DNA from 2 places in the Roseateles sp. GW821-FHT09G03 genome. Region 2 is predicted to be linked to the other one. Evidence: predicted binding sites of a transcription regulator. Region 2 holds the regulator's gene; the other holds the start of a gene.

Evidence for each region. Region 2 encodes FliA, which starts transcription of late flagellar genes. Its sites were predicted from a motif close to CTAAAGTTTNNNNNNNNNNNGCCGNTA; they were not measured.
Region 1: AC07OZ_RS04675 (SPM autocatalytic domain-containing protein) is a predicted target of FliA. The motif match lies at 6,913-6,939, and genes of this name have one in related genera.

Annotation. Positions count from the first base shown of each region.
Region 1 covers NZ_JBWKOK010000001.1:1,034,756-1,050,218, forward strand. Annotated here, with positions in the region: gene AC07OZ_RS04635 (glucosamine inositolphosphorylceramide transferase family protein) at 1-639, shown strand, start outside; gene AC07OZ_RS04640 (MFS transporter) at 723-2,141, opposite strand; gene AC07OZ_RS04645 (inositol monophosphatase family protein) at 2,312-3,106, opposite strand; gene AC07OZ_RS04650 (FlxA-like family protein) at 3,252-3,665, shown strand; gene AC07OZ_RS04655 (response regulator) at 3,706-4,140, shown strand; gene AC07OZ_RS04660 (alpha/beta hydrolase) at 4,267-5,208, shown strand; gene AC07OZ_RS04665 (DUF6928 family protein) at 5,249-5,929, shown strand; gene AC07OZ_RS04670 (VOC family protein) at 5,971-6,465, opposite strand; gene AC07OZ_RS04675 (SPM autocatalytic domain-containing protein) at 7,044-15,463, shown strand, end outside.
Region 2 covers NZ_JBWKOK010000010.1:144,862-160,324, reverse strand. Annotated here, with positions in the region: gene AC07OZ_RS27450 (hypothetical protein) at 103-843, opposite strand; gene AC07OZ_RS27445 (hypothetical protein) at 982-1,776, shown strand; gene AC07OZ_RS27440 (hypothetical protein) at 1,813-2,097, opposite strand; gene AC07OZ_RS27435 (endonuclease V) at 2,135-2,635, opposite strand; gene AC07OZ_RS27430 (hypothetical protein) at 2,755-3,228, shown strand; gene AC07OZ_RS27425 (GNAT family N-acetyltransferase) at 3,289-3,744, shown strand; gene AC07OZ_RS27420 (hypothetical protein) at 4,082-4,447, opposite strand; gene AC07OZ_RS27415 (hypothetical protein) at 4,551-5,303, opposite strand; gene AC07OZ_RS27410 (hypothetical protein) at 5,278-5,886, opposite strand; gene AC07OZ_RS27405 (hypothetical protein) at 6,811-7,530, shown strand; gene AC07OZ_RS27400 (hypothetical protein) at 7,588-8,499, shown strand; gene AC07OZ_RS27395 (hypothetical protein) at 8,650-8,922, opposite strand; gene AC07OZ_RS27390 (hypothetical protein) at 9,061-9,537, opposite strand; gene AC07OZ_RS27385 (abortive infection system antitoxin AbiGi family protein) at 9,828-10,553, opposite strand; gene AC07OZ_RS27380 (methyl-accepting chemotaxis protein) at 10,579-11,943, opposite strand; gene AC07OZ_RS27375 (RNA polymerase sigma factor FliA) at 12,015-12,728, opposite strand; gene AC07OZ_RS27370 (MinD/ParA family ATP-binding protein) at 12,750-13,571, opposite strand; gene flhF (flagellar biosynthesis GTPase FlhF) at 13,890-15,463, opposite strand, start outside.

The DNA of each region.
Region 1 (15,463 bases), on a different contig from region 2:
CACCTCTCCTATCCGTTCGTCTTCGAGTACGAGGGTCAGGTCTGGATGGTCCCCGAGTCCAGCCAGGCGGAGGAAGTCGCGCTCTACCGCGCTGTGGATGGCGCCGAGCGCTGGGAACGTTGGGAGCGGGTCTGCGCGCTGCTGCCGGGCGTGCGCGCGGTCGACGCCTCGCTGCTGCGGCATGACGGGGTGTGGTGGATGTTCTATGCGGTCATCGGCCCGGACAAGCGCGACCAGCGCGAACTGCACGTCGCCCATGCCGATACGCTGCAGGGTCCTTGGACGCCGCATCGCGCGAATCCGGTGAGGTCCGCGAATGACGGCGCGCGTCCCGCCGGCACGCCCTTCGTCGGCGCGGACGGTCTCGTGACGCTGCCCGTGCAGGACAGCCGCACCGGCTACGGCGGCGCGACGCGCTGGGTGCGCTTCAACCGACTGTCACCGGAGGCCGTCGAGGTCCAGGCGCTGCCGGCGACCTTCACCGGCGACCTCGCGCATCGCGACTTCGCCAGCGGCCTGCACACGATGTCGGCCTGCGGCGACGTGACGCTGATCGACGTGAAGCGCATCGACCGTTCGCGCCACCGCCAGTGGCTGGACTGGAAGCGCCGCGTGCGGCGCTGGTTCGGGAAGCGCTGACGCGTCCACCCTCAACGGCTTCAGCACCTCCATCGCCGCTGGCCCTGACCCCTGTCCTCACCCGCGAGCGGGAAAGGGAGCTTTCAGGCATGGTCCATCGACGGCGCGATGTCCTCCAGGGGTTTGCACTCCGCATCGACGCCGAAGCGCAGCGCGAGCAGCCCCGCCACGATCACCAACGCCGCGCCGATGCCGTAGCCGATCGCGACGTTGCCGCGATCCGCGCTCTCCACCAGCCACCCGAACAGCAGCGGCGCTGCGAACCCCCCTGCCCCGGTACCGACCGCGTAGAAGATCGCGATCGCCATCGCGCGCATCTCGAGCGGGAATATCTCGCTGACCGTCAGGTAGGCGGAACTGGCCGCCGCGGACGCGAAGAAGAACACCGCCGACCAGCACAGCGCCTGCGAGCGCGCATCGAGCACGTCCGCCACGAAAGCGACGCCGGTGGCCGCCAGACCGACGCCCGCCAAACCATAGGTCAGCGCGATCATGCGGCGGCGGCCGACCCGGTCGAAGAGCGGCCCCAGGATCAGCGGGCCCAGCACGTTGCCGAGCGCGAACGGGAAGATGTAGAGCGCCACCCGATGGTCGGCGACCCCGTAGAAGCGCGTGAGCACCAGCGCGTAGCTGAAGAAGATCGCGTTGTAGAAGAAGGCCTGCGCCAGCATCAGCGCCAGGGCCACGCCGCTGCGCACGCGGTAGCGGCGCAGCAGCACGTGCAGCACCTCGCGCATCGTGGGCACGGCGCGGCGATGCTCGCCCTGCGCCGCCGGCGGAACCGGCGGCAACGGTCCGTGCTGGGCGGCGACTTCCGCCTCGATGGCGTCGATGATCCGGCCGGCTTCTTCGACTCGGCCATGACGGAGCAGCCAACGGGGACTCTCCGGCACATGACGGCGCACCAGCACCATGCCGACCGCCAGCAGCGCACCCATCCCGAAACCTACCCGCCAGCCTTGAACCGGGCCGAGCACGTCCGGATGCAGCAGCAGGAGGCTGGACGCGGCGCCCAGCGCCGCGCCGATCCAGAAGCTGCCGTTGATGGCGAGGTTCACACGGCCGCGCACGCGGGCGGGCACGAGCTCGTCGATCGCGGAATTGATGGCGGCGTACTCGCCGCCGATGCCCAGGCCGGTGACGAAACGGCACAGCGCGAAAAAGGTGAAGTCGGTGGAGAAGGCCGTCGCAAGCGTGGCCACGGCGTAGATCGCGAGCGTCGCCAGGAACAGCCGCTTGCGTCCGAGCCGGTCGGACATCCGCCCGAAGATCAGCGCGCCGACGATCGCACCCGCGAGGTACAGCGACCCCGACCAGCCCACCTGGACGGCGCTCAGCCCGAGGGTGTCAGGTCTTTCCAGCACCGCGCCGACGGAGCCGACGAGGGTGACTTCGAGTCCGTCCAGCACCCAGGCGACGCCGAGCGCGAGCACCACGCGCCAATGCCAGCGCGACCAGGGCAGCCGATCGAGCCGGCGTGCGATATCGAGGGAAGCCGTCATCGACGGCAGGCGGCAAACGGCGTTCCGCACCGCTACCGACCGATGCAACCGTCCCCGGAAGTCAGCGAGCGCAAGACGGGAGCGACGTCAGCGACTGCGAGTGGGGCCGGAATGGGGCTTGGGGTTCCCGGAGGGAGGCCCCATGCCCCGTGGAGAGCCCGCGCCTGGCCTCACGCAGTCGTCTTCCAGGCTGCAGCCGCCTCGTCCCACACCTCCCGGCTGCGCGCCACGAGCAAGCCCGGCTGCCGATCCCCGGCGCGATAGGGTGTGCCATCGAGCCGCGCCGCGAAGCCGCCGGCTTCCGTGATGAACAGCGTGCCCGGCGCATGGTCCCAGGCGAGCTTGCGCCAGTACAGCGTCGCATCGAACGCGCCCTCGGCGAGCGCGGGATACTCGGCGCCGGCGCAGTTGAGGCCGGGGAGGATCTCGACGCCCTGCCAGGTCGCGACGCGGTCCTGATGCTCCTGCGGCAGGAAGCGCGTCTTGACGACGGCCCGCCTCAGCCCGGAGCCCGGCGCTGCGTGCAGCCGCTCCGACTCCCGCCAGGCGCCCTGCCCGCGACGGGCGTGATGCAGCACGCCCGAGATCGGATCGAGCATCCAGGCCCCGACGGTCACGCCGTCTTCCAGCAGCGCCACCATCGAGGACAGCGGTTCGCGCCCGGAGATGAAATTGAAGGTCCCATCCAGCGGATCGACCAGCCACACGGCGCCCTCGTCGAGCTGGTCGAGCAGCTCGGGCGTCTCCGCGCACTGCTCCTCGCCGACGACGCGTGAGCCGGGCACCAGCGCGCGCAGTTCGGGGGTCAGGAAGGCCTCGACATCGCGGTCGACGGTCGTGACCCACTCGCCGGGGGCCTTCTCCATCACCTCGTCGTCCGCCAGATGGCGGAAGCGTGGCGCGATCCAGGTGGAAGCGGCGTGGCGCAACAGGGCGGCGACGGGGTCAGGCGTTGTCGAAGTCATCCGGGGATGCTACCCCCTGCGCCATGACCCCGATGCGAGCCCCGGTGCGGGCCCGGGGATGCGCCCGCGTCACACCCGGGGGGTTCCGGGCCACTCAAGACCCGGCCCCGGTGGCCGATATCGGAGCATCGCCCAGGAATCCATCATGCACGTCGCCGTTCCCTCCGCCTCCTCAACGTCGAGCTCGACGGGGACCTCGTCCGCGGCTTCCGGCACGGGCCCCGACGCGCAGATCGCACGCCTGCAATCGCAGCTCAAGCAGTTGCAGAAGCAGATGAAGGACCTCGCGTCGGACTCGACGATGGACGCCCAAGCGAAGGAAAAGCGCCAGAAGCTGCTGCAGTCCCAGATGCAGATGGTGATGGACCAGATCGCCCAGATCCAGAAACAGGCGGCGGAGGCCGCGCAGGCGAAGGCGGCGGAGCGCTCCGGCCAGAGTGCCGCCCCTCAAGGCTCGACACAGGTTCAGGAGCAGGAGACCGATGGGGCCGATGAAGCCGACGCGAGGCGCTCCCCCGCTCACGCCACCCTGGGCGCCTTCCTCGACGAATACGCCTGAGCCGCCTCGCGCTAGGATTCCCCCCCTGAAGGGGTTCCACATGGTCACGACGATCAAACGCGAAGAGTTCTGTTTCCTGGTGGTCGACGATTTCTCGACCATGCGCCGCATCATTTCCGGACTGCTGCGCGAACTCGGCTTCAAGAAGATCCTCGAAGCCGAGGACGGCAAGGCGGCGCTGCGCCAGCTCGAGCTCTCCGCTGAATCCGGCGAGCCGATCCATTTCGTGCTCAGCGACGTGAACATGCCGGTGATGAACGGTTTCCAGTTCCTGGAAGCCTTACGCGCCAAGCCGGAGTCCGATCCGCTGCGCAAGGTGCCGGTGCTGCTGGTCACCGCCGAGGGGCGCAAGGAGGACATCATCCGCGCCGCGCAACTCGGCGCGACCGGCTACATCGTCAAGCCCTTCAACAAGGATACGGTCGGCGACAAGATCCACCTGACGCTGAAGAACCGGAACATCCTGGTCGACTGAGGCGCCCCCCGTGCGGGGCGCGCGTTCGAGCGCACGCCGCACGTAACGCACGTAACGGCTTCCGGGGAGCGGCCCGCTGCGACTGGACGCGACACTCGCGACCCTTCGTTGCTCCCACTCCCTCGCATGACCGACCGCAGGCAAGTCCTCGCCGCGGCGCTGGGCTCGCTGCTGATGCCGACCGTCCGGTCCATCGCCGCCCCCGCGCTGCCGGATGCCACCGGGCCTTACGCCCTCCCAGGCACCTTCGTCCACCCGCTGCCCGATCCGGCCACCGGCCGCCGCTACGAGGTCTGGGTCGACCTGCCGCCGAATGCGCCCCAGAACGCATCACAGAACGCCGGTCCGCTGCCGGCCGTCTTCGTGACCGACGCCCCGTATGCGTTCCCGCTCGTACGGGCCCTGCGCAACCGGGTGGGCCAGCAGGGGCGCAACCTTGCCAACTTCGCCGTCATCGGGCTGGCCGGGCCGACGGATGAGTCCGCCGTGGACATGCGTTCGCGCGACTACACCCCCAGCGATCCCCGAACCCGGCCGGGCCAGCCCGCCGATCGTTATGGCGCACCTCGTTATGGCGAAGGAGCGGCCTACCTGCAGTACCTGGCCGAGGTCGCTGTGCCGGCGATCTCCGCCAGGTACCGGCTCGACCCGGACCGCCGCGTCCTGCTCGGACATTCCTATGGTGCGCTCTTCGCGGCGCAGGTGCTGTTCGCAAAGCCGGCGCTGTTCAGCCACTACATCCTCGGCAGTCCGTCGTTCTGGTTCGACCGCCACCTGATGTTCGAGCGCGAAGCGGCTTATGCGAAGCAGCACACCGATCTGGCGGCCCGGGTCTTCCAATACGTCGGCGCCTACGAGGCCGTGGCGCCGGGACCGCGCTTCAACAAGGAGAACGACCTCGTCGCCGACACGCGCCGGTTCGAGGCGCTGCTGCGCAAGCGCCGCTACCAGTCGCTGCGCATCGAGAGCCGCGTGCTGGCCGGCGAGGACCACCTCACCGTCGCGCCGGCCGGCGCAACGCTCGGCCTGCTGTGGGCGCTGCCCGGGAAAGGGCCGTACCAGGGTTGACGCGATTACCATCCTCGCCATCGATCGGAGAGGATGGCGCATGGGGGCCAAGACTTGGATGCTGGTCATCGCGGACGGCGACGCTCGCGTGGCCCTGGAAGCGCAGCCGGCGCTCGACCGCGACGCCTCGCGCGCGCTGGCGGAAACGCTCTTCCCCGGAGAATCGCTCGAACTGATCGGCGAAGGCGACCTGAGCTACACCAATCCGCCGGACCCGCTGATGTTCATCGGCTGCTTCCCCGGCGTCTCCGTCATCGCGGCCAGCGAGTTCGCGGTCGACCACCCCTCGCAACTACCGGGCCGCTTCCTCGACATCGCCGGCAAGCGCCGGATCACCTTGCACGCGATGCACAGCGTGGTCGACTGGTTCGCCTTTGCCGTCTGGGAGGACGGACGCCTCATCCGCTCCTTGAGCCTGTCCCCTGACAGCGGCATCCTGGAGGACATCGGAGAGCCCTTGCCTTTTGAGGCGCCGTACTGGGCGGAGCAGCAGGGCGTGACCGGCGACGACGGCGAGGACGCCTATCCCTTGCCCTTCCATCCGCTGGAGTTGGGCGAGGAGGTGCTGCTCGCCCGCTTCGGCTATCAACTCGAGGGCGGCGGCGCGGCGAGCGTCGATCCGTTCTCCATCCCCCTGCTGCACTTCCAGCGCTCAGGCATGCGGCGCAAGGCGACGATGGAGGAGCGTTCCGAGCCTTCGCCCTGGTGGAAGTTCTGGTGACGGTGCCAGCCTTGGCGTAGGCGGCACACCGGCTGCGCGGATCAGGCCCCTGGTCCGGCAGGGCCGCCCAGGGCGCTCACCACGTCGTCAGGCGCCTGGACCAGCTCGATCAGCACGCCCTCCCCGCCGATCGGGAACTCGCCGCTGCTCTTCGGGTGGATGAAGCAGATGTCGTGACCCGCCGCTCCCTTGCGGATACCGCCCGCCGCGAAACGGACGCCGTTCAAGGTCATCCACTCGACCGCCTTGGGCAGATCGTCCACCCACAGCCCGACGTGATTGAGCGGTGTCGCATGAACCGCCGGCTTCCTTTCCGGATCCAGCGGTTGCATCAGATCGACCTCGACCCGGTACGGCCCGGCACCGATCGCACAGATGTCCTCGTCGACGTTCTCATGCTCTGACACGAACCTGCCGGTGACCTGCAGCCCCAGCATGTCCACCCACAACCGGCGCAGTGCTGCCTTGTCCGATCCGCCAATGGCGATCTGCTGGATGCCGAGGATCCGGAAGGGCTTCGTTGCGTTCGTTGTCATATTAATTCGACGTCAATAACTAATGGGAACGTTCATACCCTTGAAACTGAGCGTGGCGGACTGGCTGGAAACCCGTGAACTTATCACGCCCGACACACCCGGGAATCGCCCGAGGCGGGTGCCAGTCATGGATCCGGTCAGACTTCGTTCACACTGTTTACATTTTGTAGCAGTCACCTCTGGTGGCAGTTATCCGCGCCTCAATGCGCTCAGCGTTGTCCATTCGAATTTCAGGATCGCGCGTAAGTGCCGATCACCATTGGATGTCTGGCACGTGACAAGTGAACGATCGTTCAATGACGATGCCGGAATCCCTTGCCTCGGCAAGCATCCCCTCCCCCGCGTTCGCGGGCTTTACGCCGCTTCTGTAACCGTGAACTGAGGCCGACTCCGGGCCCTTTTGTTCCGTTCACGTTAAGCGCGCCGCCAATAACATTTCCGGGCTAGCTCAAGTTTGTCAATCGGCGACCGAAAACCGAATGACGGCGTCCGGAAGTTCGGGTGCCCGGCAACAAGCTGACCCAATCCACCTCGCGCCTATGGGCGCATCCGCCCCCATAGGTTCACGGAGTTCCAAGATGGCATCGCTGATTACCAACCTGACGACCGACCAGATCGCCGCCCTCACGTCGACGACCCTGGCGCGCCTGACCAGCGAAGACTGGGCCGCCTTCACGACCGAGCAGTTCCAGGCGCTGACGACATCGCAGTTCGCCACGCTCGGCACCAAGGCCGTGTCGCTGTTCACGACGTCCAACATCGCGGCCATCGAGTCGGAAGACCTGCGGGCGCTGTCCACCGCCGCGGTGCAGACCTTCACCAGCGCGCAACTGAATGCCCTGGGCTCCGACCAGTTCGGCGCGATGACGACCAAGCAGGTCGTCGCGATGACCACGCAACAGGTGCGCAACCTGGAGTCCGACGACCTGAACGCGCTGGCCTCCGACCAGATCCGCGCGCTGAGCTCGCAGCAGGTGGCCGCCCTCTCCACCAGCCTGATCGGCACCCTGGCCTCCGACGACCTGCAGGCCCTGAAGACCGACCAGATCAAGGCCCTGAGCTCCCAACAAGTCGCCGCCCTCTCCACCGAGGGCGTTGCCGCTCTGGCGACCAACCAGGCCGCCGCGCTGAGCAGCACCCAGACCGCCGCGCTGACCTCGGACCAAGCCGCCGCGCTGACCTCGGACGCCGTGCACGCGCTGAGCACCGCCGCTGTCAAGGCGCTGGGCACCGACCAGATCGCCGCGCTGAATTCCGACCAGGTCGCCGCGCTGACCACCGCGCAGATCGGCGCGCTGTCCACGCAGCAGATCCGCCAGTTGGCCAGCGACGAGATCGCCGCCCTGGACACCAACCAGATCCGTGCCATCACCACGCAGCAGATCGCCGCGCTGACGACCGACCAGTTGGCCGGCGTCGACAGCGCCGATGTGCAGGCGCTGACGACGGCACAAGTGCGCGCGCTGAGCTCCGCCCAAGTCGGCGCCCTGAGCACCGATTCGATCGAGGCGATGAGTTCCGGCCAGATCGGCGCGTTGAGCTCCACCCAGGTCAAGGGCCTGACGACCGACCAGATGGCGGCCATCAGCTCCGATGACATGAAGGCGCTCTCGACCGCCACTCTCCGCGCTCTGTCGACCGACCAGGTCCAGGCGTTGAATTCCGACCAGGTCTCGGCGCTGACCAGCACCCAGATCGGTTCGCTGACGACCGGCCAGGTCGCGGTGCTGTCCACCGACGAGTTGAACGCGCTGAGCAGCGCGCAGATCCGTGCGCTGGGCACCGCCCAGATCGCCGCACTGTCGACTGACCAGGTCTCGGGCATGGAGTCCGCCGACGTCCAGGCCTTCACCACCGGCCAGGTCGCCGCGCTGAGCTCGGCCCAGATTGCCGCGCTGTCCACCGACGCCATCGTCGCGCTGACCTCCGGCCAGTTCGCGACCCTGACCTCCAAGCAGTTGGCCGGTCTGTCGACCGACCAGGTCGCCGCCATTGAATCCCAGGATCTGCGTGCGCTGTCCTCCGCCGCGATCCGCTCGCTGACCACCGACCAGTTCGACGCGCTGAATTCCGACCAGGTCGCCGCGCTGACGACCCAGCAGGTCTCCGCGCTGACGACCGGTCAGGTCCAGGCCATGTCCAGCGACGACCTGAACGCGCTGGGCTCGGGCCAGATCCGCGCGCTGGGCACTGCCCAGGTCGCCGCGCTGTCGACCGCCCAGGTCTCCACGATGGAAAGCGCCGACGTCCAGGCGCTGACCACCGGCCAGGTCCAGGCGTTGAGCTCGGCCCAGGTCGGCGCGCTGTCCACCGAGAACATCGCCGCGCTGAGCTCCGCCCAGGTCGCCGCGCTGTCGACCAAGCAGATCGCAGGCCTGACGACCGACCAGGTCGCCGCCCTCGAAACGGGCGACCTGCGCGCCATGTCCACGACCGCGATCCGCTCGCTGACCACCGACCAGTTCGATGCGCTGAACTCCGACCAGGTTGGCGCGTTGACGACCGGCCAGGTCGCCGCGCTGACGACCGGCCAGGTCCAGGCCATGTCCAGCGATGACCTGAACGCCCTGGGCTCGGCCCAGATCCGCGCGCTGGGCACCGCCCAGGTGGCGGCGCTGTCGACCGCCCAGGTCTCCGCGATGGAAAGTGCCGATGTGCAGGCGCTGACCACGGCCCAGGTCGCCGCGCTGAGTTCGGCCCAGATCGGCGCGCTGTCGACCGACAACGTCGCCGCGCTGAGCTCGGCACAAGTCGCCGCCCTGTCGACCAAGCAGATCGCCGGCCTGACCACCGACCAGATGGCCGCGATGGAATCGCAGGATCTGCGCGCCCTGTCCACGGCCGCGATCCGTTCCCTCACCACCGACCAGTTCGATGCCCTGCATTCCGACCAGGTCGGCGCGTTGACGACCCAGCAGGTCGCCGCGCTCACGACCGGCCAGGTTCAGGCGCTCGCCAGCGATGACCTGAACGCACTGGGCTCCGCCCAGATCCGCGCGCTGGGCACCGCCCAGGTCGCCGCCCTGTCGACCGCGCAGGTCTCGACGATGGAAAGCGCCGACGTGCAGGCGCTGACCAGCGGCCAGGTGCAGGCGCTGAGCTCCGACCAGGTCGGCGCGCTGTCGACCGAGAACATCGTCGCCCTGACTTCCGCACAGGTCGCCGCGCTGTCGACCAAGCAGGTGGCGGGCTTGACGACCGACCAGATGGCCGCCCTGGAAACGGGCGACCTGAAGGCGCTGGGCACCGCGGCCATCCGCGCGCTGACCACCGACCAGATCGCCGCGCTGGGCTCCGATCAGATCGCCGCGCTGACGACCGCCCAGGTCGCCGCGTTGACGACCGGCCAGATCGCCAACCTGACCTCCGACGACCTGAACGCGCTGACCAGCGCCCAGATCAAGGCGCTGTCGACCGCTCAGGTCGCCGCCCTGACGACGTCGCAGATCTCCACGATGGAGAGCAACGACGTCCAGGCGCTGTCCACGCAACAGATCGCCGCGCTGAACTCCGACCAGGTCGGCGCGCTGTCGACCGAGAACATCGCCGCGCTGAGCTCGCAGCAGGTCGCCCCGCTGTCGACCAAGCAGGTCGGCGGCCTGACGACCGACCAGGTCGGCGCCATCGAGACCGTGGACGTCCGAGCGCTGTCGACCAATGCGCTGCGCGCCCTGACGACGGCGCAGATCGACGCCCTGAATTCCGACCAGATCGCCGCGTTGACGACCGCGCAAGTCGCTGCGCTGACGACCGCCCAGGTTCAGGCACTGGCTTCCGACGACCTGAACGCGCTGGGCTCGGCCCAGATTCGCGCGCTGTCGACGGCCCAAGTCGCCGCACTGACCACTGGCCAGATCAACGGCATGGAATCCGCCGACGTGCAGGCCCTGTCCACGGCGCAGGTTGCCGCGCTGGGATCCGCGCAAGTCGGCGCGCTGTCGACCGAGAACGTCGCCGCACTGACCTCCGCCCAGGTGGGCGCGCTGACGACCAAGCAGGTCGCCGGCCTGACCACCGACCAGATGGCCGCCCTGGAAACGGGCGATCTGAAGGCGCTGTCCACCGCGGCGCTGCGCGCCCTGGGTACCGACCAGATCGAGGCACTGGGCTCCGACCAGATCGCCGCACTGTCGACCGTCCAGGTCGCGTCGCTGACGACCGGCCAGATCAGCAACCTGACTTCCGATGACCTGAACGCCTTCACGAGCGGCCAGATCAAGGCGCTGTCGACCGCACAGGTCGCATCGCTGACGACCGGCCAGATCGCGACGATGACCAGCGATGACGTCGCCGCGCTGACCACCGCGCAGCTGCAGTCGCTGGGCTCGGCCCAGATCGGCGCGCTGAGCACGGACGCGATCGTCGCACTGAGCTCCGCTCAAGTGGGCGCGCTGACGACCAAGCAGGTCGCCGGCCTGACCACCGACCAGATGGCCGCCATCGAGACCGGCGACCTCCGCGCGCTGAGCAGCACCGCGCTGCGCGCCCTGAGCACCGATCAACTGAACGCGCTGGGCTCCGACCAGGTCGCGGCACTGAGCACCGTCCAAGTCTCCGCGCTGACGACCGCGCAGGTCGCCGGCCTGGCCAGCGATGACCTGAACGCGTTGAACAGCGCGCAGATCAAGGCGCTGGGCACCGCGCAAGTGGCCGCCCTGACGACCGCGCAGGTGTCGACGATGGAGTCCGCCGACGTGCAGGCCCTCACCACGGCGCAGGTTGCCGCGCTGGGTTCCGCGCAAGTGGGTGCGTTGAACACCGACTCGATCGTCGCGCTGACCTCGACGCAAGTGGCCGCGCTGACCAGCAAGCAGGTCGCCGGTCTGACCACCGACCAGATGGCCGCCCTGGAATCGGGCGACCTGAAGGCGATGGCCACCAACGCGCTGCAGTCGCTGACCTCCGCCCAACTGGAGGCGCTGAACTCCGACCAGATCGCCGCCCTGTCGACCCAGCAGGTCGCTGCGCTGACGACCGGCCAGGTGAACAACCTGACCTCGGACGACCTGAACGCGCTGACCAGCGGCCAGATCAAGGCCCTGTCGACGCAGCAGATCGCTGCGCTGTCGACCGCCCAGGTCTCGACGATGGAATCGGCCGACGTGCAGGCGCTCGCCACCAACCAGGTCGCCGCGCTGAGCTCGGCCCAGGTCGGTGCGCTGAGCACCGACTCGGTCGTCGCCCTGACCTCGGGCCAGGTGGCCGCGCTGACCAGCAAGCAGGTCGCCGGCCTGACGACAGACCAGATGGCCGCCATCGAGACGGCGGACCTGCGCTCCCTGTCCTCGACCGCCCTGCGCGCCCTGACCAGCGACCAGCTGCAGGCCCTGTCGACCGACCAGGTCCAGGCGCTGACGACCGCCCAGGTCGCCGCACTGACGACCGGTCAGGTCAGCCAGCTCGCCACGGATGACTTCGGTGCGTTCACCTCCGGTCAGCTTCGTGCTCTGGGCACCGCCCAGATCGCCGCGCTCGGCACCGCCCAGCTCGACGCGCTGAACAGCGACCAGGTCGCCGCGCTGACGACCCAGCAGGTCGCCGCGTTGACGACCGGCCAGGTCAGCAACCTGTCCTCGGACGACCTGAACGCCCTCACGAGCGGCCAGATCAAGGCGCTGACGACCCAGCAGGTCGCCGCGCTGACCACCGGCCAGATCAACACGATGGAGTCGGGTGACGTCGCCGCGCTGGCGACCAACCAGATCGCCGCACTCAGTTCGTCGCAGGTCGGCGCGCTGAGCACCGACTCCATCGTCGCGCTGACCTCCACCCAGGTCGCCGCGTTGACGACCAAGCAGGTCGCCGGCCTGACCACCGACCAGATCGCCGCCATCGAGACGGGCGACCTGAAGTCTCTGTCCACCGTCGCGCTGCGTGCCCTGGGCACCGACCAGCTTGACGCGCTGGGCTCCGACCAGATCGCCGCGCTGACGACCCAGCAGGTCGCCGCGCTGACGACCACGCAGGTCGGCAATCTGTCCTCGGACGACCTGAACGCACTGACGAGCGGCCAGATCAAGGTGCTGTCGACCCAGCAGGTCGCCGCGCTGTCGACCGGCCAGGTCTCGACGATGACCAGCGACGACGTCGCCGCGCTGACCACCGCGCAGGTGCAGGCCCTGGGCTCGGCCCAGGTCGGCGCCCTGAGCACCGAGGCGATCGTCGCTCTGGGCTCGGCGCAGGTTGCCGCCCTGACCAGCAAGCAGATTGCCGGTCTGACGACCGACCAGATGGCCGCCCTGGAAACGGGTGACCTGAAGGCGCTGTCCACCACGGCCCTGCGTGCCCTGGGCACCGACCAGATCGACGCACTCGGCTCGGACCAGATCGCCGCGCTGACGACCAACCAGGTCGCGTCGCTGTCGACCGGTCAGGTCAGCAACCTGTCCTCGGACGACCTGAACGCTCTCACGAGCGGCCAGATCAAGGCGCTGTCGACCCAGCAGGTCGCCTCGCTGACGACCGCGCAGATCTCCACGATGGAGAGCGCCGACGTCGCCGCGCTGAGCTCGCAGCAGGTCGCCGCGCTGAGCTCGGCCCAGGTTGGCGCGCTGAGCACCGACGCCGTGGTCGCCCTGAGCTCGACGCAGGTCGCCGCGCTGACCAGCAAGCAGGTCGCCGGCCTGACGACGGACCAGATGGCCGCCATCGAAACGGCGGATCTGAAGGCCCTGTCGACCAACGCCCTGCAGGCGCTGACCTCGGCCCAGCTGGAAGCGCTGGGCTCCGACCAGATCGCCGCGCTGTCGACCCAGCAGGTCGCCGCGCTGACGACCGCCCAGGTCAGCAACCTGACCTCCGACGACCTGAATGCCCTCACGAGCGGCCAGATCAAGGCCCTGTCGACCCAGCAGGTCGCCGCGCTGACGACCGCCCAGGTCGCCGCGATGGAGTCCGCTGACGTGCAGGCGCTCGCCACCAACCAGGTCGCCGCACTGAGTTCGGCCCAGGTCGGCGCGCTGAGCACCGACTCGATCGTCGCCCTGACCTCCGCACAGGTCGCCGCGCTGACCAGCAAGCAGGTCGCCGGCCTGACGACGGACCAGATGGCCGCCATCGAAAGCGGTGATCTGAAGTCGCTGTCGACGGTCGCCCTGCGCGCCCTGACCAGCGACCAGCTGCAGGCACTGAGCACCGATCAGGTCGAAGCGCTCACCACCACCCAGGTGGCCGCGCTGACGACGGGCCAGATCAGCCAGTTCGCCACGGACGACTTCGCCGCGCTGACCACCGGTCAACTGCGCGCCCTGACCACCGGTCAGGTGGCGTCGCTGACCTCGGCCGAACTGGAAGCGCTCGGCAGCGACCAGATCGCCGCCCTGACGACCCAGCAGGTCGCCGCGCTGACGACCGGCCAGGTCAGCAACCTGACCTCGGATGACCTCAACGCGCTGACCAGCGCGCAGATCAAGGCGCTGAGCACCGCCCAAGTGGCCGCCCTGACGACCGCCCAGGTCTCGACGATGGAGACCGCCGACGTGGCCGCGCTGGCCACGAACCAGGTCGCAGCGCTGAGCTCCGATCAGGTCGGCGCCCTGACGACCGAAGCGGTCGTGGCGCTGAGCTCGCTGCAAGTCGCCGCGCTGACCAGCAAGCAGGTCGCCGGCCTGACGACGGACCAGATCGGTGCGATCGAAACCGGTGACCTGAAGGCCCTGTCGACGGTCGCCCTGCGTGCACTGACCAGCGACCAGTTGGCGGCCCTCGGATCCGACCAGGTCGCCGCGCTGACGACCCAGCAGGTCGCGGCGCTGACGACTGGCCAGGTCAGCAATCTGACTTCGGACGACCTCAACGCGCTGACCAGCGCCCAGGTCAAGGCGCTGACGACCCAGCAGGTCGCCGCCCTGACGACGGCTCAGGTCTCCGCGATGGAAAGCAACGACGTCGCCGCACTGTCCTCGCAGCAGGTCCAGGCGTTCAGCTCGGCCCAGATCGGCGCGCTGAGCACCGACTCGGTGGTCGCGCTGACCTCCGGCCAAGTGGCCGCGCTGTCCTCGGCGCAGGTCAAGGGCCTGACGACGGATCAGATGGCCGCGATGGAAACCGCCGATCTGCGTGCGCTGTCCACGGTCGCCCTGCGCGCTCTCGGCACGGATCAGCTGGAAGCGCTCGACAGCAACCAGATCGCCGCGCTGACGACGCTACAGGTCGCCTCGCTGACGACCGGCCAGATCGCCAACCTGACCAGCGACGACCTGAACGCGCTGACCAGCGGCCAGATCCGCTCGCTGAGCAACGCCCAGCTGCAGGCCCTGACGACCGCGCAGATCTCGACGATGACGACGGACGACGTCGCCGCGTTGACCTCGACGCAACTGCAGGCCTTCGGTTCGGCCCAAGTCGGCGCGCTGAGCACCGACGCGATCGTCGCCCTGAGCTCGTCGCAAGCCGCGGCGCTGACCTCGGCACAGGTCGACGGCCTGACGACCGACCAGATGGCGGCCTTCGAGACCGGTGACCTGCGCAGCCTGAGCACGCTGGCGATCCGTTCGCTGGACAGCGCGCAGCTGGAAGCCCTGGGCTCCGACCAGATCGCCGCGCTGAGCACGCAGCAGGTCGCCGCGTTGAGCACGCTGCAGGTGAGCCAACTGGCCACCGACGACGTGCAGGCGCTGACCTCGCAGCAGATCGTGTCGCTGAGCTCGGCCCAGTTGCACGCCTTCACCACCGACCAGGTGCAGGCGATCGATTCGGGCGACCTCGCGGCGATCAGCAGCGCGAACATGGTGGCCTTCGGTTCGGCCGACTTCGAGGCCTTCACCTCGGATCAGATCCACGCCCTGACCTCGCAGCAGTGGAGCGCGGTGGGCGCGACGCAGGTGGCCGGCATCGAGACCGCCGACATCGCGTCGATCACGACCGACGGCATCCATGCGTTGAGCACGACCGCCCTGCACGCGTTCAACACCGACCAGATCGCGGCGCTGACCAGCGACCAGGTCCATGAATTCAGCACGGCGCAACTGCGCTCGCTGGGCACGGACCAGATCGCGGC
Region 2 (15,463 bases):
CGTCCAGTGGCGTCTCGGCGAGGCGCGTCCGGCGGGAGAGAACTGATGCCAGACATGGGCGAGTCGACCCCTCATCAGGGAACGCGATGAGGGTGTGGCCGGTCATCGCGTCGACAGCTTGATCGACCAACCGTCGAGGCGTTGCGCCACGAGGGCGCGGAGACGCTCCTCGTCGGCGCCGATGAGACTGATCGCCCCGGAGTACCCACCGGGAATGTGCTGCAGTGGATGGTGAAGGACTTCGACGCTCGCAAGCTCCGATCGCAGGGGGACCGGCTCAGCCCTTTCAACAATGCGGAAGCTGCCGTCGGGCTCCTTGCGACTGCGTTCCACGACGGCCAACTTGAATACGGCGCCAATCGGAACGTTCAGCCTGCCAGCATTGGTCACCACCCAGCGCCCATCGGGTAGCTGACGATCGACCAGCACCTCATGGCGCGGCAGGTCCCCGCTCCTGAACGTCGCCCGGGCGCCAGCGCGAATGCAAGCCGCCTCCGCGCGTTCGACCTCGAAATCGAGAAACAGCCCGAGGTCCCAGATCAACCGCCCTTCCCGATGCTGCGCTTCCAGCTTGAACGGCTCGAAGCGCTGCGCAAAGGAGAGCGCATGCTTCAGCTTGAGCAGCAGCTTGAGGGCCTCCCTTTCGGAGTCGATGGTGACCGTGCCCGTGAACAGCTCGTTGCCCTTCGTTCCGGTGAGATCCGGGACGAAGTTGCAATGGACAGCGATCTCGCCGCCGCAGTTCTGGCATTGCCAGATCTCCATCGCCGATGGGGTCTCGGGCGCAGTGAACGTCGTGCCGCCGCAGGTGGGGCAATCCGAGGTTCGATCACGGGAAAGCATGGTTCTTTCACAAGAGAGTCCGGACCTCGAAGCATACGGTCCGCCCACGCCGCCGCGCGCGGCGTGGAGGAGTTGGCATGGCGCCCGGCCTGCCGGATTCGACAATCCCGCCTCGACCACAACAAGGCTTCAACAGTCATGGCCAACAGGGAATCCCGCGACGACGTCACCCGGTCCAGCGGCTCACGGCAGCGCGGCGCGCTGCAGCGGATCGGCGCCTTCTTCGGCGCCTGGTTCAAACCCGCCTCGAGCGGCACGCCGAGCGGCGCAGGCACCGAGGCCACTCCGCTCTGGACGCGCGAGCCGCTCGTCGAGCCCGGCCCGCCGCAACCGGACCACGCCCGGCTCCTCGACGCGACCCGCGCCCAGCACGCCGAGCGCCTCCAGCGCATGGACGCCGCCGCGCTGGCGGCCGTCAAGGGCGCGGCGCCGCCGTGGATGCAGCGGTCCGACGCGCTGCATGAGGTCCTCGTGCAACAGGAACTGCTGCTCACGAAGGGGCGGATCGTCTGGGCCGGGCTGGTCCAGGCCAACCGGCTCCTGTTCTCGCCCGGTGAGGTCGACAGCGCCGCGGCCATCGTGCATTCCGCCGATGCCTACTTCGACGACCATCCGCAGGAGATGAGGCACATCAGCCAGGCGTACTACGCGCTCAAGAACACGGAGCAGACCGACCCGGCGCTGAAGGAGGTCTCGCGCCGCGTCACCGACGAGATGAGCCGCCAGATGGGTCAGGTCGTGCCTGGCGTGTTCTCGCGCCGACCGCTGCAGGACTCCACCATCGTCGTCTTCCGCAAGCACCTGCCCACGGGCGTGCTGCTGCACGGACTCCTGCCCCTGCTGACCCACCCGTCGACCCCGGCCGTCATGATCCTGCCCGCCGAGTTCTGGCCGGAGGAGCTGGTGCTGCGCTGGAAGGCTCAGGCGCTCTGAGACGTTCTGGCCGTCCAGCGCCTCCAACGGTCTCGGTCAGACGTCGATGCCCAATGGGCGAAAGACGTCGAGCTGATGGATGACCCACGCTCTGAACTCCGCTTCGGAGATCGGGTTCTCGACCGGGAGCACCCCTGGCCAAACGCGCGTTGCCATTCCGATCCAGTCTTCGCCCAGTTGCTTGATGGCGGGGTTCGAGTTGTAGTGCTTGGCAGCGAATGCGAAGGTGACGGCCTCGCAGCAGACGAAGGAGAAGTGGATATCCCCCGCGATGTAGGCGCGCGCGCAGTCGATCAACTTGCGGAGTTCAGGGATTGCCATCGTTGAGCGTCGCCAGGGCGAACCGTTGCGGCGGGCATCAGTCCGCGTTCTTCGCAAGGCGGGCGGCGAGCTTCATGAGCGTCGGCACGCGCTTCCTGCCGTGCATGGATCGCAGCCGCACCTTGGCCGCGCCGATGTCGATGCCCGCGCAGGTCACCACCAGCGGCGGCGTTTCCTCTTCGCGCATGACCTCGAACTGCGACGACAGGCCCGGCAGGCTCTTCTTCGACACGCCGACGACGGGCACCCCGCCACCCAGCGCGTGATGCAGGTGCTGGCCGAGGCCAGGCGTGTCGTCGGCATCCAGGTGGACGAAGCCGTCGATCAGGACGAGCTCGGGCTCCAGGCTGTGCTCGCGCAGCAGCTGCATCACGCAGGGCAGTTCCCGCAGGTCGAGTTCGCCGCGGACGGCCTTCTCGACATGAGCGATGCGCGAGACATAGGTCTTCGCCGCTTCAGCGGCATCCCAGGCATCGAACGCCACGGCGGCGGCATTGGCCTGCGCGCCATCGAAATGAACAGCCACTACAAGTTTCATGCGGGGATTATGAGTCGCGCATTCCGAGGTCCGTCGATCCATGCGCTCACCGGATGCGATCGAGCGTCCGATTGGCCGGGACGTCCCGCTCATAAGATCCGCCTCTGGAGAATGCCCCCATGAAGAGCCACCCCGTTCTGCAATCGAGCACCGCGGTCATCCTGGCACTACTGACCTTGACCGCTCACGCGGTGCAGCCGGGAGTGCCGACGTACCGCATGCCGTCCATCAACGCCAAAGACCACTTCGCCGTGGCGACGCGGGGCGGCTATCAATACGCGCTGTCCGCGCAGCCCTGCGGCTACCCCGCGGTGACACGCCACCTTGAGGCGGGTCACGCGATGGCGTGCAAGGACGTGGCAGGCGGGTGCATCGATCCGTCGACCGCCAAGGTCTCGCCCTGGAAGAGCGCGCTGGTGATGTATCCCGATATGCGCCACGTGTCCGAGTCCTGCTGGAAGGCGACTGCCGTTTCTGACGCGGCCAAGCGGGGCAAGACCGAGATGGCCTCGATCTGCGCTCCGGACGATACGAACCGCCACATGGCCTGCGAGCTCATCCCGATGAGCGACTTCAAGCCGCTGGTCGAGTGATAGGAGCACTGCGGCCGAGGCCGGGGCAAGGGCCCGGGGTGAGGTACCGACAATGCCCGCATGGAAACCCCCTGGATCATCCGGCGCGTCGCCCCTTCCGACGCTGATCAAGTCGCGGCGCATGGCTGCTTTCGCGAGGACGACGCCGAGCGTCGCCCCGCCTACTCGGCCTGGGTGAAGCCGCGCATCGGGTCCGGGAGCTATCTGGGCTGGTTCGCCGTCGACGACGGGATCGTCGTGGGGGGCGCCGGCGTAGTCCTGCTGGACTGGGGACCCACGCGCGGCAATCCCGGCGGGCAGATGGCCCGGGTCACGAATGTCTTCACCGCCGGCACCCATCGCCGCCGCGGGGTCGCGAAGGCGCTCGTCGTGACCGCGCTCGAGCACCTGCGCCGGCTGGGCATCAACGAGGTCCGGCTCGGCGCGACCGAGGACGCGCGGGAGCTCTATCGATCGCTGGGGTTCACAGAGTACGCGGCGGAAATGCGGACACGGTTGCAGACGACCGAGGGGTAAAGCGGCGGACTCGCGCGTGGGGCACCGGTTGGGTCCCCTCGGCGGTCGCTGGCGACCGTTCTATCGGTGTGCTTCAGGCGCCACTGGGAGTGGCCCCTCCCACCCTGAATTCCTCCGCCAACCACAGGTCCAACAGCCGGTGGCGTGCCAGGTCTTGAGTGGTGACGAGCAGAGCGGACATGGGGGCTCGGTCCTGTGGCAGCGATGCCCCATCCTGTGATCGACGTACTCCTGTGCGACGTCCAGCGGAAGGCCTTCCAACCTTGCAATCGCTTCGGCGTAGTTCGCCGGCGGCAGCGTCGAAAGCTGGGCGACCGTCCCGAGCGATACGCCATGGTCAGCAAGGATGACTGCGCCGCATTTGATGCAAGGTTCGCGAGCTGTGGACATCGCCGAGGGTTTGTAGAGTGACCGGCTGGGTGCAGGTCAAGCTCGTCGCGCACAAGGACTGACCCCATTCGACCAAGGCGCCGATCGACAGCATCAACCGGACGATCTGCTTCGTGCCGCCAGACTGAGTGACGGGCATGACCTGGCACTCCTGGCCTTCGCCGTGATGGATGAACACAGGGAAGAAACGCCGCCTGCCGTCGAAGCCTTCTTCGCTGGCGATCTGAAGGTCGCCCTCCTGAAGAGACTGCTTGACGTAGCTGCGGACGTCGTCGTGCTTGCTCAGCAGTTGGGCAACCTTGTAGATGTCCATGAACAGCCATTCGCGCGTCTCGCTGCTGCCACGTTGAATTGGATGGCGCAAGCTGCGGTTCAGCCAAATGGAAGCGCTCCAGAGTCTAGTGCGCCCTCAAATGTCAAGTGTTGGCTTGATCCAGCTCTGCCAAAAAACTCGCCAAGAACCGCTGTGCAAATGCCTCAACCTTTTCATTGACGAAATTCAACTTGAGAAATGAACTCCAATTCTTCGCGTTTAAGATCCTATAAAAGAGACAGCATTGAATCAACAGAATCAACCTATCCAAATCTTTGGCAATAGCACTTACCCACACACCATTCTGCCGACAGTCATCAAACAACTCGATATCCAAGTCAACACATGGCTCACACCGACCGAGCTTCTCGAAAAGATTCTTCTCGGATATCGCCACACTCAACATATCTTTGTTTTCAGGGAAACAACCGTCCAGCACATCCCAAATGCGGATCAAATCAATGACATCCTGCGCTTCTGAAGCACTCTCAACAAAGAGTCCTGCCAGCTTCTCCTGCAAATAACGATCACAAATGTTCAAGCAAGAAGGCTGCAATGAAGCCCATCCTCTTCCATCCCACTTATTCTTCCAAAAATCCTCAATGAGTGCATCAGGTGGCAAATCTTCGCGCCGTTGCCGGGAGAGATCGCCGTCGATACGCGGGCGACGCGAAAGCCATGGCTGTATAGACTCGCAAGCAGACGAGTTCGATGCTTCGGAGTACTCAAGGTGGAAGCCGCGATTCAATTCACCTTCTTCTGCCAATTTCAACACCAAACCAGCGAGCTCCCGAGCAATCTCAGGCACCGAATCGGTTGCAAAAATTTCGTCAAGCGTTTGGCGAAGATCCTGCACGAAGGCTCCGTATAGCTTCTACCAATTTTAGGTTGTGCGAGCGCATGCGATCAATACCGTTTCGACTAGCGAGCAACGAAACTCCGAGAAGAAATGGGGCAGAAAGCCATGCAGGCCAGCCTGGCGCGGAGGTTTCAAACTCCAAATAGAATCCGACCATTACCAGCGCAAGAGCGCTCAGCCACAGCGACAGGGCCGTCTCGAGGACCATCACCCATTCGGCACGTTCCACGAAGACTCGGTTGTACAGGGTTTCGTCTTGCTTCCATAGCACCGCCAATTGATCGTCGGGATTAGGCTGTGGATGATTCAGAAGGATTGCGAGGGTCTCCACCAATCTTGCGCGCTCGCGTTTGTAGGCTCGCCAGGAAAGTGTCCATCGATAACCACGCACCGCATCGAGCACATAGCCTGTGAGCACCGAAAGAATGATGACCTGCGTAGGTCCGACCAACGGCTCCTTGCCGAAGAACAGCGTCGGTTCAACGAAAGACGCCGGAGCAATCAACGCAAGGAAGACAAAGATGAGACCAGGCACCACATATCGGGTGAAGGTCTTGGCAATTGCTTCTCCGTCGAACATTGTGAGACCTTAGAGTAATCGGGCAGTTGGCACCGAATAGGCTTTCTGGATCTCCAGCCGGCAGCAGTAGCCGCACCGGCCATTGAACGACTGTAAGTGCATCACCTTTTTCCGCCAACCGGAGTGTTGCCTGCGGCGGTAAATCTGCGGTCCGGCGCCCGGAGCTCAAGCACTTGGCCGCCAAACAGGACACGTTCATCCTGTCTTGTCGCCCTCATCCAAATCCCGCCGTTCGTTCTCATCGTGCTCCCTTGCTGCGCGGCATCGTACGCCCCAATATGAAGTTCGGCATCCTTTAAGTTGAGGATGCCGTGCTCCACATATCGTTGCTCTCTGACGGCGCGCGATAAGCGGCAAGAAAATCCCCCAAGAAACGTCCCATCAAAACAAGCCAAGTGACACGCGTTCCGCGTAGGCACTCGTTTTTCGTGGGCGGCCTGATCAGCGTCAATTGAAGTCGCATGATTGGGCAGCATCTCGCCTTCGCCCCTTGGCGAAGGCTCTTTCAACATCCAATCGGCGACGATTCAACTTATTTACTCCGAACGCGCCGGCCAAGTGGTTGTCCAGAAACGGCTTTTCGCCCCGGATTCAACATATCCGTTTGAGCCATTCAACTTACAGCTGACCAAGTGGGCCGGCGTGTGGCCGGAATCGATGGGCCGCCTCGACTTAGGACATCCGCGCTGGCAGGAGCTTTGCTAACCAACATGGGTATAGCTATGCAGATTTAAGTCAGCTCGACTGATGGATTCAAGTGATGTAAGCAGTTGCAGGTTTCAAATAACCGAAAGATGGCGACGATTCAAGTGCGCGATTCCTCCGGCCTATTCGAGGCAGCAGGGAATCCTTGGCAATGATCCAAGCTCATTGGGAGCAATTCTGGGACGCCAAGATTGACGCGCTTCTTAGGAGAAAAGAAAGATGAAGAGAATCGTCACCCTCGGACTTGTCGTCCTGCTGAGCATCGGAACCAGCTCATCTTTTGCGTACTGTGCAAACGACGAGTACCTGATGACCCCGAGCCCAGGCTCTGTAGAAACCCCACACAGTACGACTGTGAACGCGAGCGGCGGCAAGATTTCCAGCGTTCAGATGGACGGCAGGATGTTTCGAATCACCCGCTCCGCTCGGGGCACGATCACGGGGTTTGTGGACGAAGCAGGCCACGCTACGCCCATCGTAGAAATCGATGAAGCGGCCCCTTCGGGCAAGCGCGGCATCACTTCAGAAGCACTTGATCCGTGCCAAACGGGTGGGGATTCTTTGATGCTGGACGTCGCGGGGCTGCCGCGGGTGGAAATCACCAGAGAGAGTGCCGGTGACACCTATTTCTGGAAAGACATCGCGCAAACCGTTTACCCATCGGTCCCCGAAGTTGTGGGGCTTGGTCCAGATCCGGATCGTGTGAAGGCCTGCAAGCCAGGCTACGACAGCTGCATGAAACAAGCTGCTGAAAATCTTCCCATGTTCTTTTCGGCTTGCTTGAAGACCTCTGATTTCGCCAAAGTGAGGAGGCCGAGTTGGGGCGCCCTGATCTATACCGCCATCATCACGGCCTGTGGAGCAGCTGCAGAATGGATGAAGAAGCGGAATGAAAATGAGTGCGCGAATTCGTTCACCAGTTGCTCCGTCGGAGGCTAGTCTGCTGTTCAGCACCGAAAAAACACTTGAACCAATTTGACTTGAGGGAGAGTCGAGATGCGACTCAAATGGATCGTAGGCCTGCTTGTGCCCATTGTTCTATTGGCGCTTGTCGGCCTCTCGAAAGTTTCATCTGGAGAGGGCGAAGGAGCTAACGTCACAGCCAAGTCTTTAAACGCCCCGATTGCCGCTCCCGCACCACAGAAGTTATCACACGCTCGATCCGACGAACCAATCGTCGTCGCAAATACTGCGTCTCAGACCAAGGCGTCTCCCCAATTCGATGATCCGCCTTTCAGCTTCCAAGTTGAAGCCGCGCTGTCTGGCAGTGATGGCGAAGCAGCCATGAAAGCCGTATACGACATGGAACGGTGCGAAAGCACGGACAGGATGTTGGCCGACGTATTCAGGATGCGCGATGAGATCAAAGATCCGAAACTTAGAAGGGGATATGTATTGGTTGCAGAAGCACTGTCGAAAGAGCAAAGAAGCTGTCAGACCCTCTCCGCGTATCACAAGTCCCGTCGCGGCGATCTACTGAAGATTGCGAACGCACAAGGGGTGCCGGGCGCTGCGTTGAAATACCTCACCCAGTCGAATGAGGCTGTCGATTCAGACATCAACGCAAAGAATCAAGCGATCAAAAATCTCCAAGTCGACGCTCGGGCTGGAAGCCGCCATGCAATCTTCATTCTTGGGATCGAGGGGGAGAATTACCAACTTCCCCCTGAGACGCGCTGGGCCTTCGCTGCTGCGGCTGCTTGGATACAAAAGAACGATGGAAGCGGATTCAGCCAGATCGATGACTTTCTGATCATGGCTCAGCAAATGGCGTCGTATCCTCCAGACACTCCGGACGACGTTGCGAAACGAGTCGACGAAGCCGCCAAGCAGTTAATCGAGGCCTATCTCACGGCGCGTAAGAATCGTGATCCCCGTCTGCCGCCAATAAAACCTCCGTCGCAGTAGCTGACTTTTCGCCGTATTCGTGCAAACGCTAGCGAACCGCGCCTACAGACGCATAGGCCAAAACGAAACGAGTGCCACACGCTCCCGCGTGGGCACTCGTTTCATTGGCAGACTCCATTGCTTGACGCTGCGACTGGAGTAAGCGTGCTACTACTCGCTGCTCCGGCCTACCCCGCGCGAGACGTCTTCAATTGCCTTAAGAAGTGCCTCGGCGAATTTTTGAACTTCATCGACACTCAATTCGAGCTCACTATTCGCGGTCACGTGCAGATCAGCGATCCCCTCAATTCCGGAGACCGAGATATCAACATCGGGATGCACTTGCCACGTCTCGATGTTGACAAAGCCAGGATGGATCTGAGCCACCTCAATCCAACCTTGGCGATATGGAACGCCGATCGCCTTGATGCTGACATTTTTCATTGGTGTCTTCCTTGTTGCTCGACGCAGCGTAGCGCACGAAGCAACCCCAAAACAAAGCGAGTGCCGCACGCTCCTGCGTGGGCACTCGTTTTCTTTTGGTGGTCAGGAGATGAGTGGTCGATCTGAAACCCGACACTGTCAGCCTGCCTCGATCGAGTTTTTCAGCTGGCGGCCGTGGTCTTCGACGGCTGCAATCTCGATCACGGCGAAGAAGCTGGCGACATCGTGAAGGAGCTCGACGGCGATATGGCGCGGGTTGCCGTGCTTGCGGCTCCTGTCCATCGAAACGTCGACTTCCTGAAGGAGCGAGGTCGCGTGCGTGAGACGGTCGCGCACGTTGGCAATAGCGACGCGGACGGTGATGTTCTGGTCGAGCACAAGCGGATGGTTGTAAAACCCGCCGTCCTCCGCCATCCCGTAGTAATAGGGATTACCGGCGGCTACATTGAGCTGCTCCAACGTACGGTCGGAATTGAGCGCGAGGGGCTGACGGTCGAGGAACGGAACCGAGCGTGCGCCGGGACCGGGGTCCAACTCGATATGTTCGAGGGCGAGAAATTCCGAGAGACGGAAATTGCTGTCAGCGACGTCGTGGATGAAGCGAGTGGTGAGCATGGAAGTCCTTAACTAAACGGCAGTTGAGGGACGACCACCTGAGCAATTTAATGCGGAGGGTGGGCGAGATGTCAAAACACGCATTGCTGACGTGCGACCATCCTCACGGAGAAGTCCATCTCGCCCGTTGAACGGATTTGAGAAGCCGGCAAATCGCCGAGACGTGGCAATGAGTGTTTTGAGCACCTGAATGAATCCTCTCACCTTATCTATCGACCGACAATTCCCTATGAAGGTAGAAAATGAACATCAGAACAACTCGAACAAGTCAGCTACGAGCCTCTTTCAGGCTACATATCTTCCTTGATTTGCTCTGCGGTCAGTATTCTTGTTGTCAACCTCTGCACATCGGAGAATGAGTATTTAATCCCCTTCGCAGCCTGAAGAATATTGACAAACTCCGAAATTTCATCATCAGAGTTAATTACTATGTACTTTATGTCATTCGGCTCGAAGCTCAATCTCAACCCAGACAGGGCTTCATCGAAGTCCCTCTTCTCCTCTTTGTAATCGACTTCAGGGACCATAAAGTTCACAAGATCATCAACTGAGGGAACATAGCGCCACTCCCGCTCATCGGCGAACCTATACCGCTCTATGACTTTGCTTCCTCTTTGAAGCTTACCTTGAAAGTTCTTTATATACCGTAGAACATCCAAGAGATTGCGTTGAGCAGAATGGCTCTTCTTTGCATCGCGGACAAAAGCTTCAAAAACCTTTACTAGGCTTGCCGAAAGATGTGATTTCGAGTCCAGGTACAAAACCGGATTCAAACAATTCTTTTCGGCCCATTCTCTAGTTAACCCAATACCATAACAACCATACTTTCCAAGATGTTCATGAATTTGTGAGAGCGGAATGTCGCAAAAACTCACCATTGGCACTCTCATCGTGTAGTTGATTTCCCCTAGCTTGAAGTTTTCTCGACAATAGAAGATTCGGAAATTTTCCGAGAGGATTCCGGCAAGCGCCCTCTTGGTTTTTGTAAAATGAATTATGGTATTGGAGCTAATCATTATTAGCTATCCTCCGTATTGCAAGTCAGAACCCAAACGCCAACCTCACCCCACCCCAATGCCTCCCAGCAACGGTGACGGGTGCCGAAGCCTCCTTGAGCAGCACGAAATTCCCGCCGCCCATATCCCGGCGGTAGGTTTGCAGAAGGAACGGTCGTTGATTCCGGGCTGAAGCCAGCCCTGTCCGGTCGTTGAAGATCCGCCGGTAGCGGCTATTGGCTGTATTCCAAGCCACGTCGCCCGCGCGCTGGGGTTGGCAGTACCGCTTGTTATGCGCCGCCACGTACCCGTTGCGGTCCACCGCGATGCAGAACACCACCTTGTCCGAGAACTTCAGCACCCGCTCCTGGACCTCCGGGAACAGCTGATCCGCGATTTGCGTGAATCTCGTCGTGAACTGCTGCGGGTCGGTCCCCGCGATCGGCTGGTAATGCTCGTCGAAGAGCGACGACACATCGATCCGCTTTTCCTTCACCGCGCGTTCGAGCAACCCCGCGATCTCCGCCGCCGCCCCCTGCACCGCCTGGATGTACGGCGAGTCCTCGACCTCGACGCCGCTCGACGCGATCTGCTCGATCATCTGCTCCGACAGCCGCAGGAACCGGTCGCTGCACGCGAACGCCGACTCCAGCTTGCGCATCGCCTGCTGGATCTCCACCCCGAGCTCTCCCGAGCGCTCCGCCAACTGCTGCGTCGTCGCCTGGCTCTCCTGCGCCGACTTCGCGATGAGGTCGACGTCGACCTCCACATCCGCGAACGCCTGCAGGATCTTGCTCTGGCCGGCTCCTCCCGAGCCGTCCGCCCTCAGTTCCCGGCTGAAGGCCTCGATCCGCGTGTCCAGCGTCCCCACCGTGCCCATGATGGCCTTCGACGACGCCTCCACCTGCGCCGCCAGGTCCTTCACCGCATCCGCCACCACGCCGAAACCGCGGCCCGCTTCGCCGGCGCGCTTGGCCTCCACCGACGCGTTGAACGCCACCAGCCGCGTCTGCAACGCGATCTTCGTGATCTCGGACGCCGCCCCGGAGACCTGACGCAAGGTGGACACGATCCCGCCCACTTCGTCGCCGACGCCGGACAGGGCCGTGCGCGCGCGCTCGACCGCCTCGCGGGTCTGGTTCGTGGATTGATTGATGCCGTCCTGCGCATGCCGGACCTGCTCGAGCTCCGAGCCCAGCGCCTGCATCGCCTGCGCCTGCGAGGTCACGACCTTCTGCGTGTCCTCCAGCAGTCCGCGGACTTCGGCCGCGTCGCGGCCCAGTTTGGAAACGCCGCTCGAGAGCTCTCGAACGACCTTGGTGGTGTTGCCCTGCAGCGTCGGCTCGCGAAAGCCAACCTCGGCTCCCCCCACCGACGCGTCAGGCGCCGCCTTCCCGGCGCGCCTGCGCAATGAGTCCCACATCGGACGCTCCCCTCATGGTTCTTGGACCACAAGGATTGCGGCCGCGTATGCGGCTCGTTTTACCAGTCGCGCAGCTTCACGCGCAATCGGGCAATCGCTTGACTGTGCAACTGGCACACCCGCGATTCGGTCACCTTCAGCACCGCCGCGATCTCTTTCAGGTTCATGTCATGTTCGTAGTACATGGACATGACGTAGGCCTCGCGCTCCGGCAGGTTCTTGATCGCCTCCACCAGCGCCTCGCGCATGCGGTGGTCGCCCAGCATCGCCATCGGATCCGCCGAGTTGTCCCCGACGTGCCGGTCCAGATAGTCGTCGTTGTCCTCGCCTCCGGAGATGTCCTCCAGATAGACCAGCTGCGTCCCGCGCACCTTGCCCAGCATCTCCTGGTATTCGGTCAGCGAGATGCCCATCTCGGCGGCGATCTCGGACTCCTGCGGCGGGCGGCCGAGCTTCTGCTCGAGCTTGTGCACCGCGCTCTCGATCGAACGCTGCTGGCGGCGGTTGCCGCGGCTCATCCAGTCGCTGCCCCGCAGTTCATCGAGCATCGCGCCACGGATGCGCTGCGTCGCGAAGGTCTCGAACTGCACGCCCTGCGCCGTGTCGAAGCGCGACAGCGCGTCCGTGAGGCCGATCAGGCCGACCTGGATCAGGTCGTCCAGTTCAACGTTGGCCGGCAGTTTCGCGATCATCTGATGCGCCAGTCGGCGCACCAGCGGGCTGTACTGGCGGATCAGCGAGTTGTTGTCGAGTTGACCCTTGGCGGTGTACATCGTCTCGTCTCCAATCCGGCGTCAATGCGCAGCGAGGGTCACGCCTTGCGGGGCGCGGCCAGCCTTGGGCTGCCACATCGGCCGCGGACGCAGCGGCATCGCATCAGCAGCGCTGTCGAGCGCCGCACCGGGCACCGACGCCAGCAGCAGTTCGCGCGCCATGTGACGCATCTCGTGCGTCAGGGGCGCGGTCACCGGCTGGCGGGGATCCAAACAAGCCCACTCGCGCAGCACCGCGCCGAGGAAGCCGTCGCCGCAGCTCGAGAGCTGCTGGGCGATCCGCTCCGCCAGGCGCAGCTGCGGGTTGCAGGCCAGCAGCAGGCTGTAGACCATCAGGCCCGCGCGCTGCGTGAGCCATTTCATTCCGGCGTAGGCGTAGGTCACGCTCTGCACGTCGGTGTCGGCCAGCAGCACCGGACGCACTTCGCGCGACACCAGCACGCGGCTGAGTTCCGCGGCGCTGGCGTGCAGCAGGACGACGTCGGCGAACGGGGCCGCGTCGGTCACCGCTTCCAGGAATTGGGCGGCCGAGCCGTTGGCGTTGACGTAGCGCATCGGCAGTCCGCGCGCCGCGAGGAAGGAGACCTTCGCCGACAGCGGTTCCACGCAGGCTGCGAGGTCCACTGCCGCCAGCTCCGACGCCGCCGAGGCGTGCTCGCCCGCGTCCACGACCAGCGTGTGCAATCCGAGTTCGCCGAAGGCCGCGCACATGCCTTCCAGCAGCGCGCCGCTGCCTACGACATGCGGGTTGCTCACCACCGGCACCACGCGCACGCGCGCCGTGGCGAACAGACGGCGCAGGCCGTCGGCCTGGTCCTTGGGAGCATTGCTGAAGTCGCGCATTGGGCTGCTCTGTGTCTCTTGCGTGTTCCGCCCCAGCGCCCTTGTCCCTCTCGAAAGGAACCGGCCATTGCTGGAGCCGTTACCGGAAGTTTCGCCCCGGGGGCCACTCCTTGACCGGGAATTGAAGGGGGGAAACACCCCGCTTTTCTCTTCCGGCACCCTCACCTCGTGGACCTCTCACACAACGACTTCGAGCGTCCCCCGCGACAACGGAAAAAGGGGGAAGAGCCCGAGCCCGTCCCCCTTTCTAGAACTTGTGACCGGGTTTGGCAACTCCCGTCTCCCGGAAGCCCCTCCGATCGAGCGGTCAGCCCTGGGTCAGTTCATCCCCATGGGAGAGGATGCGCCCACGGCGCCAGCCATCGTGCCGGCGGTGAAGATCAGGTTGACGTCGGAGGCGTCCACGCGCCAGGCCGCCTGGCCGTGGCTGCGCAGCGCGCGCTGCACCAGCGCCTGCGACGACAGGCGATGCCAGTCTTCCGGCACGCGCTGGCCGTTGGTGACGCCCAGGACGCGCAGCTTGTGGCGGATCACGGTGTCCAGCGCCGGGGCCAGCTTCACCGCTTCGTCCAGCTTGGACAGGATGACGCCTTGCGCTTCCGCGCCGCGCCATGCGCCGACCACGTCCTCGATCGTCTCGCCCTGCTGGGCGGCGTTGACGACCAGGATGCGCTTGATGCTCTTGTGCGCCAGCATGTCCAGCAGCTCGGCGGTCCGGCTGTCGCGCTGGGCCGTGCCGGCCGTGTCGATCAGCACCATCTTCTTGGACGACAGCAGGTCCAGCAGGTCTTCCAGCGACGCGCGGTCATGCGCCGTGTGCACCGGCACGCCGAGGATGCGGCCGTAGGCGCGCAGTTGCTCGTGAGCGCCGATCCGGTAGGCGTCCAGCGTGATCAGGCCGAGCTGGCTCGCGCCGTACTTGGTCGCGAAGGCCGCGGCGATCTTGGCCGTCGTCGTCGTCTTGCCGACGCCGGTCGAGCCGATCATCGCGAACACGCCGCCCTGATCTTCCAGGGGCGGTTGCTGCTCGGCGGTCTGCACGTTGCGCGACAGCACGTTGGCGGCCCACGCGTGGGAGTCGGCTTCCTCGGTCGTCTGCGCCGGCAGGCCCTCGACCAGCTTGCGCACCAGGGCCGGAGAGAAACCGGAATCCAGCAGCTTCTGCGTCAGGCGGGCTTGAGCCGGCTGGCGCTGGAGCTTTTCCATGAAGGCCAGCGCGCCGAAGCGCTCTTCGATCATGCCCTTCATCGCGCGGAGCTCGGTCATCATCTCCTGCTCGCGACGCGAGGACGCCGGCATGTCGTTCAGCGGATGGTTGCCCATGCCGCCGAAGCCGTGGCCGATACCGCCCAGGTCCTGCATCGATTGCTGCTGCACGCGGATCTCGTCGCGCAGCACCGGCGGCACGACGCGTTGGGCGGGGGCCGGCGCGGGTTCGTAAGCACGCTCGTCGACGCGACGGGCGCCCAGGGTCTGCATCGCGGAACGCGCGCGCTGGTCGCGCTGCGCGGCCATCGAGGCGACCGATTCATTCATCTGCGTCTGCGAGAAGGCCGGCGCCGGCTCGTCCATCATCGGATCGGGCAGGCCGTTCATCTCGGCCGAGCGGCGCTTGAGCATCCGCTCCCGGACGTAGTCCTGGAAGGACAGCGTGCTCATCGCCATCGCGTTGACGTCCTCGCCCACCGAGCCGCCGAAACCGGGCTCGGCGCGCTGCGGGGCCGGCGACGCGGCCAGGCGCTGCTTGAGCGCCTGACGCGGTTGCACTTCTTCCCGTTGCTGCTGGCGCTGCGGCTGCGCGGCGGCGCGGGGCGCAGCGGCGGCGGCACGCGGCGTCGAGGCGGCGACGCGCTCGATCTGCGACATGCCTTCCGGCGCCATCGCCAGCACCT